One region of the Pseudomonas phenolilytica genome, then DNA from elsewhere that is predicted to be linked to it. Evidence: predicted binding sites of a transcription regulator. Region 1 holds the regulator's gene; each other region holds the start of a gene.
What was found. Region 1 encodes sigma-54, which starts transcription at its own class of promoters, with help from an activator protein. Its sites were predicted from a motif close to ANTGGCATNNANNTTGCTNT; they were not measured.

Region 1 (2,199 bases):
AAGAAGTCTACCTGGGCCACGAGTTCCGCCTGTGAGCGGTCGGCACGTCGGTTTTTTGCGTAATCCAACAGTTCTGGCCTAGGCAAAGGCTTCGCTGGCAGGCATATAATTTGCTTTCATTCGGCGCCTGGCGCCTATTGGGAATAGGCGCGGTTGCGCCGGCACATAAGGTTCGAAGTCCTCTGCCATGAAACCATCGCTAGTCCTGAAGATGGGCCAGCAGCTGACGATGACGCCGCAGCTGCAACAAGCCATACGACTGCTGCAGCTTTCTACGCTGGATCTGCAGCAGGAAATCCAGGAAGCCCTGGATTCCAACCCGATGCTCGAGCGCGAGGAGGACGGCGATGACTTCAGCCACGCCGATCCCATGGCCGAAGCCGCCGACCAGAACGGCGAAGGCTCCTCTGCCAGCCAGACAAGCAGCGACAATCGTTACGAAGAACCCGCACATAACGCCGACCACCTGGAAGAAGGCGACTGGGGCGAGCGCATTCCTAGCGAACTGCCCGTCGACACGGCCTGGGAAGACATCTACCAGACCAGCGCCAGCAGCCTGCCGAGCAGTGACGATGACGATTGGGATTTCACCACCCGCACCTCAAGCGGCGTCAGCCTGCAAAGCCACCTGCTCTGGCAACTCAACCTGGCGCCAATGAGCGATACCGACCGCCTGATCGCCACGACCCTCATCGACTGCATCAATGACCAAGGCTATCTGGAAGAAAGCCTGGAAGAGGTGCTCGAGTCGCTGGACCCCGAGCTCGAGGTCGAACTCGACGAGATTGAAGTGGTGCTCCACCGTATCCAGCAGTTCGAACCCGCCGGCATCGGCGCCCGCAACCTGAGCGAATGCCTGCTGCTGCAACTGCGCCAGCTGCCCGAACAGACCGCCTGGCTGGAGCAGGCCAAGCAACTGGTGAGCGATTACCTGGATGTTCTGGGTAATCGCGACTACAGCCTGCTGATGCGCAGGATGAAGCTCAAGGAAGATGAGCTACGCCAGGTGATCGAGCTGGTACAGAGCCTCAACCCGCGCCCCGGCTCGCAAATCGAGGCCAGCGAGCCAGAATATGTGGTGCCAGATGTGATTGTGCGCAAGCACAACGATCGCTGGCTGGTGGAGTTGAACCAGGACGCCATGCCGCGCCTGCGGGTCAACGCGCAATACGCCGGCTTCGTCAAGCGCGCCGACTCCAGCGCCGACAACACCTTCATGCGCAACCAGCTGCAGGAAGCGCGCTGGTTCATCAAGAGCCTGCTGAGCCGCAACGAGACGCTGATGAAGGTCGCCACGCAGATCGTCGAGCATCAGCGTGGCTTTCTCGAACACGGCGACGAAGCGATGAAGCCCCTTGTGCTACACGACATCGCCGAGGCGGTAGGCATGCACGAATCGACCATCTCGCGCGTGACCACGCAGAAATACATGCACACGCCACGGGGTATTTATGAGCTGAAATACTTCTTCTCCAGCCACGTCAGTACGGCCGAAGGCGGCGAGTGCTCCTCCACCGCTATCCGCGCGATCATCAAGAAGTTGGTCGCTGCGGAAAACCCCAAAAAGCCATTGAGCGACAGTAAGATCGCTGGTTTACTGGAGGCACAGGGCATCCAGGTTGCCCGTCGTACCATCGCCAAATACCGTGAATCGCTTGGTATCGCTCCCTCAAGCGAGCGCAAGCGGCTATAGTGCGGCCAGGTTGAATGTTTCGGCGGCAGGTTCTGTACCGGCCACCTTCGCAGCAGGCAATTAGGAGAAGCAGTATGCAAATCAACATCAGCGGTCTTCATCTGGAAGTGACTGACGCCCTGCGTAGCTATGTCGAGGAGAAATTCGAGCGGCTGTCCCGCCACTTCGATCGCATCATCAGCATCCAGGTGATCCTGCAGGTCGAAAAGCTCAAGCAGAAGGCCGAGGGCACGCTGCACATCGCCGGCCGCGAAGTGGTGGCCAATGCCGAGCACGAAGATATGTATGCCGCCATCGATCTGCTGGTCGACAAGCTCGATCGCCAGCTGATCAAGCACAAGGAAAAGCAGCTCGACCACACCCAGGGCGTAGTGGCTCGCTGACTCGCATCATGATCCGACTGGAATCCATCCTGACCCCTGGGCGTTCCCTGGTGAACGTCCCAGGCGGCAGCAAGAAACGCGTCCTCGAGCAGATCGCCAAGGTGATCGCGCAGGACCTGCCCG
Region 2 (2,199 bases), 1.5 Mb from region 1:
GCGTAGATGCGCGGGTCATAGGTCTGCAGGGTGTCGTTGACCAGGATGCCGCGGTTGCACGGGATGCCGGCCTGTTCGGCCAGTTCGCTGTTGGGTCGGATGCCGGCGGCCATCACCACCAGGTCGGCGGGGATCACGTCGCCGTCCTTGAACTTGACCGCGCAGACCCGGCCTTCGCCGTTGTCGAGCAGTTCGGCGGTGTGCTTGGGCAAAAGAAACTTCAAGCCGCGGCTCTCCAGGGCGCTCTGCAGCAGGGTGCCAGCGGTCTTGTCCAGCTGGCGCTCCATCAGCCAATCACCGATGTGCACCACGGTCACATCCATCCCACGCAGCTTGAGGCCATTGGCCGCCTCCAGGCCGAGCAGGCCGCCACCGATGACCACCGCGTGTTTGTGGGTCTTGGCGGTTTCCATCATCACCTGGGTGTCGGCGATGTCGCGGTAGCCGATCACACCCTGCAGATCCTTGCCGGGAATCGGCAGGATGAACGGATTGGAACCGGTGGCGATGAGCAGGCGGTCGTATTCGGCCTCACTGCCGTCATCGGCGATGACCCGGCGTTTGACGCGATCGATCTTCACCACCTTGCGCTTGAGCATAAGGCGGATGTCGTTCTCGGCGTACCAGTCCAGGTCGTTGAGCACGATTTCTTCGAACTGCTGTTCGCCGGCCAGCACGGGGGAGAGCAGGATGCGGTTGTAGTTGGGATGCGGCTCGGCGCCGAACACCGTGATGTCGTAGAGCTCGTTGGTGAGCTTGAGCAGTTCCTCAAGGGTTCGCACGCCGGCCATGCCGTTGCCGATCATCACCAGTTTGAGTTTCTTCATGCCCGTTCTCCGTGCCAGATGACGTCTGCCGCCCGGCCTGCTGGAATTTTTCAACAACAAAAAAGGCGTCCCACCGGTTCTCCGGTAAGGACGCCTTTGTCCGTGTCCCGCTCAGTCGGGAAGCCAGGCGCTCGTCGTTGAGGGCTGGCGCTATGTTCGTTGGTGTTGGACATTGCAGATGTCATGCCAATACCGTTGCGACCGGTAAAACGCCGGTGACGGTGGGCGCGAGAGGGCGCTGTGCGGCCGCCGCGCGCACCATGGCGAGGCCTGGGTGCGCGCTGCTGGTGCGCCCTCGTTGCGGCGGAGCACCGATTGACAGGCGCGCAACCGCTTGCATAAAGTCGTACCTATGCGCCGATTTAGTCAGCTACTTGCGGGGCGCCGGGAACCGAGAGGTTTCGAAATACCGCTAAAGCGCTGGTTCCGGTGAAGCCTCCCACCGCTGCCCAGCGGAACTCGTGAGGCGGAATCTCCAAAGCATGAACGCAACGCACGCACAGCTACGCCTGGCCCCGATCACCAGCGGCCTGATCCGTTCCAATCCCAAGGTTCTTCTCGGCGGCGCTCACCAGCCGTCCCTGCTGCGCTACCTCGATGGCTGGCCACGGCGCAACAGCCGCTCGCGCGCGCTGCTGGTGCAGTTCGCCGGTGCCGGTGAATCCCTCGCGCGCTTCGCCGACGACAGTTTCGACCTCGCGGTTATCCAGTCGCCTTCGCCGGAAAACCTCGACGAATGCATCCGCGAACTGACCCGCGTGGCACGGCAGGGCTTGATCACCCGTCGCTGAGCAGCGCTAGCCACAACAGCAGATTCGCCAGCAGCGAGAGCAGCGCCAGGCCACGCCAGACTTTCAGTGGTTCGCGCTCCAGCCAGGGGCGCGGACGCTCCGGCGCAGCCGGACATTCCCCCTGTTCGAGGCGCAGCAGCCATTGCTCGGCGGTTTCGTAGCGCTGTTGCGGATCAACGGCAACCGCCTGCGCCAGCAGCATATCCAGCCATGCCGGCAGGTCCGGGCGATAGCGGCCGAGCGGAGTCGGCACGCCGAAGCGGCGGTGCTGAAAGGGTTCGATTTCACCGTACGGATACTGCCCGCTGAGCAGGTAGTAGAGGGTGACGCCCACGGCATAGAGATCCTGACCCACGCTCGGCGCGGCACCGGCGAACGCCTCCGGGGCGAGGAAGCTCGGTGTGCCGGGCAGGCTGCCGGGCGCCTGGCGTGACAGCCCCGGACAGAACGCCAGGCCGAAGTCGAGGATGCGCAGCTCGCCGTCGTTATCGATGTGCAGGTTCTCTGGTTTGATGTCGCGGTGCAGGATGTTGCGTCGGTGCAGCAGGCCCACCGCGCGGATCAGCTGCGTGGCCAGCGGC
Region 3 (2,199 bases), 1.5 Mb from region 1:
GATGCCGAACGCACGAGTGGAGCGCCTCGGCGAGCCGCGCACCTACGAGAAGACCATCAATGGCCTGCGCCACGGGGTGATCGAGATTCGCTATGCGTTGTTCCCGCAGCACAGCGGCGATCTGCTGATTCCCGGCCAGCTGTTCAGCGCCACTACTGTCGCCAGCGGCAGCTCCCTGCTCGGCCCGCGTCCGGGCAAGGCCACCCAGGTCAAATCGCCGAGCATCCCGCTGCACGTCAAGCCCAGGCCCGCCAGCTATCCGGCTGACGCCCCGTGGTTGCCGGCCACCCGTGTGACCCTGGTGGAAGCCTGGAGCCCGGAGCCGGATCAGGCCATGCACGGCGAAGCCCTGACCCGCAGCCTGCTGCTCAAGGCCGAAGGTCTGTCCGGTGCGCAGCTGCCGTCCGTCGGTACCGCGCGTATCGCCGGCCTGCGCCGCTATCCGGACCAGCCCAACCTAGCCGACGAAGTGGACAGCAACGGCCTGATCGGCAGCCGCGAGGAACGCGAGGCGCTGGTGCCGACCGGCAGCGGCGAGCTGCAGCTGCCGGCCATCGAAGTGGTCTGGTGGAATACCCTCGAGGACCGCCTCGAACGCACCGTGCTTGCCGCGCGCACCCTGCAGGTGGCGCCCAACGCCAACCTCGACCAGCCACCGCTGGAACCGCTGCCGGCCGGCTCGCCCACCCGACCGCGCACGCTGCTGTGGCCGTGGCAGCTGAGTACCGCGCTGTTCGCGCTCACCACCGCACTCGGCTTCGCGTTGTGGTGGCGTGCGCGGCGCCAACCGGCCGTGCGCACCCTGCAGCCCGGCCCCACCCCCCGCAGCCTGCTGGATGATCTGCGCCGGGCCTGCCAGGCCAACGACACCCAGGCCACCCGCCAGGCGCTGGACGCCTGGGCGCGCCAGCAACCGGAAACCCTCGCCGACATGGCGGCGCGCTTCGTGCCGCTGTCCGATGCGCTCGACGGACTCAACGGCGCCCTGTACAGCGAAACCGGCCAACGCTGGCAAGGCGACGCGCTCTGGCAGGCGATCCAGACCCTGCCGCCGGCGCAGACACCCGCCGCCGAGCAGGAACCCGGCGTGCTGCCACCCTTGTACCCGCGCTGACCCCACCGCCGTGTGCCCGACCGCAGCGGTCCTGGCATATCGCTTGCTACGGAGCTGATCGAAGCCGGTGCGAACTGCGTGCCGGCCCGCACCAACAAGGTCGCCCGCATGCCCGCAACGCCCCGCTCACCAAGCCATGACGTCCTCGCCTGGGTTGCCGGAAGCGATGCTCCGGAGAAAAGCAGCATCAACCTCGGCTTCATGGCACTGACCGATGCCGCCTCGCTGATCGTCGCCGCCACTCAGGGATTCGCCCAGCCGTTCGGGCTGACGCTCAACCTGCGCCGCCAGCATTCCTGGGCCGGCCTGCGCGACAAACTGCTAGACGGCGAGCTGGATGCCGCCCACGCGCTCTATGGGCTGATCTACGCCGTGCATCTGGGCATCGGCGGCAGCGCGCCGGTGGACATGGCCGTGCTCATGGGGCTGGCGCAAAACGGCCAGAGCATCAGCCTGTCGATGCCGCTCAAGGAAGCCGGCGTGACCGATGCCGAAGCGCTGCACCGCTGCGTGCGCCAAAGCGGTGCACGCCTGACCTTCGCCCAGACCTTTCCCACCGGCACCCACGCGTTGTGGCTGTATTACTGGCTCGCCGCCCACGGCATCCATCCGTTGCGCGACGTGCGCACCCTGGTGGTTCCGCCGGCACAGATGGTGGGCTACCTGCGTCACGGTCGCATCGACGGTTTCTGTGCGGGCGAACCCTGGGGCGCACAGGCCGTGGCGGAACAGACCGGTTTCACCCTCGCAACCAGCCAGTCGATCTGGCCGGATCATCCGGAAAAGGTCCTCGGCTGCACCCGTGCGTTCGTCGAGCAATACCCCAATACCGCCCGTGCGCTGATCATGGCGGTGCTCGCCGCCAGCCGTTTCATCGAGCGCAACGACGAGAACCGCCGCAGCACCGCGCAGCTGATCGCCGCCCGCGACTACGTCGACGTACCGCTGACGGCCATCGCGCCGCGCTTTCTCGGGCATTACTGCGACGGCCTCGGCAACGCCTGGCAGGACGCCCATCCGCTGCGCTTCTTCGCCGACGGCGCGGTGAACATGCCGTTCCACTCCGACGGCATCTGGTTCATGAC
Region 4 (2,199 bases), 1.9 Mb from region 1:
GTTCTTCGCCCTTGACCTCACGGTCCTTGCCGAACTGGTACTGGTCCAGTATCGAGCCGGTACCGCCAACGCCGCTTGTTGTGCTCATCAAAAGGCTCCCTTACTGACCCAGCGTCAGCACTTTCTGCAGCATGGTCTTGGCCGTGTTCATCAGCTCGGCGTTGGTCTGGAACGCGCGGCTGGCGGAAATCATGTCGGCCATCTCCTCCACCACGTTGACGTTCGGATAGTAGACGTAGCCCTTGTCGTCGGCCGCCGGGTGATTAGGCTCGTAGCGAGCCTGCAGCTCGCTCTGGTCCTCGACCACACCGAGCACCTGCACACCGACGCCGGCCTGGTCCTGATCGGCGAACAGTGACTCGTTCGGCGCGCCGCTGGCCTGCTGCAGCATGGTGGCGAACACTGGGTGACGAGCCCGGTAGGTTTCATCGACGCTGGAGGACACCGTCTCGGCGTTGGCGATATTGCTGGAGATGGTGTTGAGGCGCGTGCTTTGCGCACTCATGCCGCTACCAGCGATGTTGAAGACATTACTCAGGGACATGGCTGGACTCCTTATTCGCCACGCAGGGCGCTCATCAGCCCGCGGAACTTACTGTTGAGCAGTGTGAAGCTCGCCTGAAAATCGACGGCGTTCTGCGCGTAGTTGGATTGCTCGATCTGCAGATCGACGGTGTTCTGATCGAGCGAGGCATGCGCCGGCGTGCGAAAGCGCAACGAGGGATCGGCGATCTCCAGCCCTTCGGCGGCGATGTGCCGGGCGTCGGTGGTACGCGTGGCGAAGCTGCCCTCACCGCGTGCGGCCTGCGCTGCCAGCACGGCGCCGAAGTCCAGATCACGCGCCTTGTAGTTGGGCGTATCGGCGTTGGCGATGTTGTTGGCCAGCACTTCGGCACGCTGGGCGCGAAAACCAAGCGCCTTCTCGTGAATGCCGAGCGCCTTGTCGAAACTGATGCTCATGGATCTGGACCTCTGCCGGATACAAGTCTGCTGGCGCAAACTTGAGCAAAGCCCATGCCATCTATTCAAGCAATTGATTTTAAAGGATTTATTCTGAGCATCATTCGCTTAGGCGTCAAAAGCGGCAAGGCTTTACCGCTGCGTTGCCGCGTATCGTCATGATGTACGACGGTTTTCTGCCGCCGATAAGGGCTACCGCGCCTGATAAATGATGCCCGGGCTGCACTGGACCATCTGATACAGCTCGGGCAAGCCGTTGAGCGCCTCGGAAGCGCCGAGGAACAGATAGCCGCCTGGCTTGAGCGTCGCATGGATACGGCGAAGGATGTCCTTCTTCACGTCGGCGGAGAAGTAGATCAGTACGTTACGGCAGAACACGATGTCGAACTTGCCCAGCGCGGCATAGCTGTCGAGTAGATTCTGAGTGCGGAACTCGACGCGTGCGCGAATAGGCGGCTTGACCACCCAACGCCCCGGCGCGGCTACATCGAAGTAGCGCTGCAGTCGCTCGCTGGACAAGCCGCGGGCGATGGCCAGGCCGTCATACTCGGCCGCTTTGCTGGCCGCCAGCATGGTCCCGGACAATTCGGTGGCGACGATCTGCACACCCAGTCGCGGCTGGCTCGGATTCGCCCGCTCGAACTCATCGATACTCATCGACAGCGAATAAGGTTCCTGCCCCGATGAACAGGCAGCCGACCAGATTCTCAGCCGCTGGCCCGCGCCGCTCTTGAGCAGCTCGGGCAGCACCCGGTTCTTGAGAACCTCGAAAGGATAAGTGTCGCGAAACCACAGGGTTTCGTTGGTCGTCATGGCATCGACGACCTGCTCGCGCAGGCCCGAGCGCGGCATGCTCTGAATCTTCCTGACCAATTCACCAAGCGAAGTGATGCGCTGCTGCTCCATCAGCTTGTTCAGTCGACTGGAGACCAGATACTGCTTGTTACTGCCCAGCAGGATGCCGCACGTCTTTTCAAGAAATATCCGGAACTGCTCGAAATCCTGATCGCCTGACACTAATTGCTCCCGCCCTGATAATGAGAGGTCATGGCCTCAGTTTCGGTCCGCACGCTTTATCCGCTCCGCCACCCGAGTGGCCAGATCGTCCGGTTGGAATTTGGCAAGAAAATCGTCCGCGCCGACCCGCTTGACCATGTTCTGGTTGAACACCCCGGAAAGCGAGGTATGCAAAAGGATATGCATGTCCTGCATACGCGGGTCGTGACGCACCTCAGTAGT

Region 2: a site for sigma-54 is predicted at 999-1,018, ahead of nirB (nitrite reductase large subunit NirB). Genes of this name have one in related genera too.
Region 3: a site for sigma-54 is predicted at 1,145-1,164, ahead of HU825_RS16135 (CmpA/NrtA family ABC transporter substrate-binding protein). Genes of this name have one in related genera too.
Region 4: a site for sigma-54 is predicted at 1,003-1,022, ahead of flgB (flagellar basal body rod protein FlgB). Genes of this name have one in related genera too.

Annotation. Positions count from the first base shown of each region.
Region 1 covers NZ_CP058908.1:1,918,746-1,920,944, reverse strand. Annotated here, with positions in the region: gene lptB (LPS export ABC transporter ATP-binding protein) at 1-35, shown strand, start outside; gene HU825_RS09180 (RNA polymerase factor sigma-54) at 188-1,693, shown strand; gene hpf (ribosome hibernation-promoting factor, HPF/YfiA family) at 1,768-2,076, shown strand; gene ptsN (PTS IIA-like nitrogen regulatory protein PtsN) at 2,085-2,199, shown strand, end outside.
Region 2 covers NZ_CP058908.1:3,401,067-3,403,265, reverse strand. Annotated here, with positions in the region: gene nirB (nitrite reductase large subunit NirB) at 1-827, opposite strand, end outside; gene HU825_RS16160 (class I SAM-dependent methyltransferase) at 1,310-1,618, shown strand; gene HU825_RS16155 (bifunctional protein-serine/threonine kinase/phosphatase) at 1,605-2,199, opposite strand, start outside.
Region 3 covers NZ_CP058908.1:3,394,403-3,396,601, forward strand. Annotated here, with positions in the region: gene HU825_RS16130 (BatD family protein) at 1-1,114, shown strand, start outside; gene HU825_RS16135 (CmpA/NrtA family ABC transporter substrate-binding protein) at 1,223-2,199, shown strand, end outside.
Region 4 covers NZ_CP058908.1:3,898,595-3,900,793, forward strand. Annotated here, with positions in the region: gene flgD (flagellar hook assembly protein FlgD) at 1-88, opposite strand, end outside; gene flgC (flagellar basal body rod protein FlgC) at 101-544, opposite strand; gene flgB (flagellar basal body rod protein FlgB) at 556-960, opposite strand; gene cheR (protein-glutamate O-methyltransferase CheR) at 1,153-1,977, opposite strand; gene HU825_RS18590 (chemotaxis protein CheV) at 2,014-2,199, opposite strand, start outside.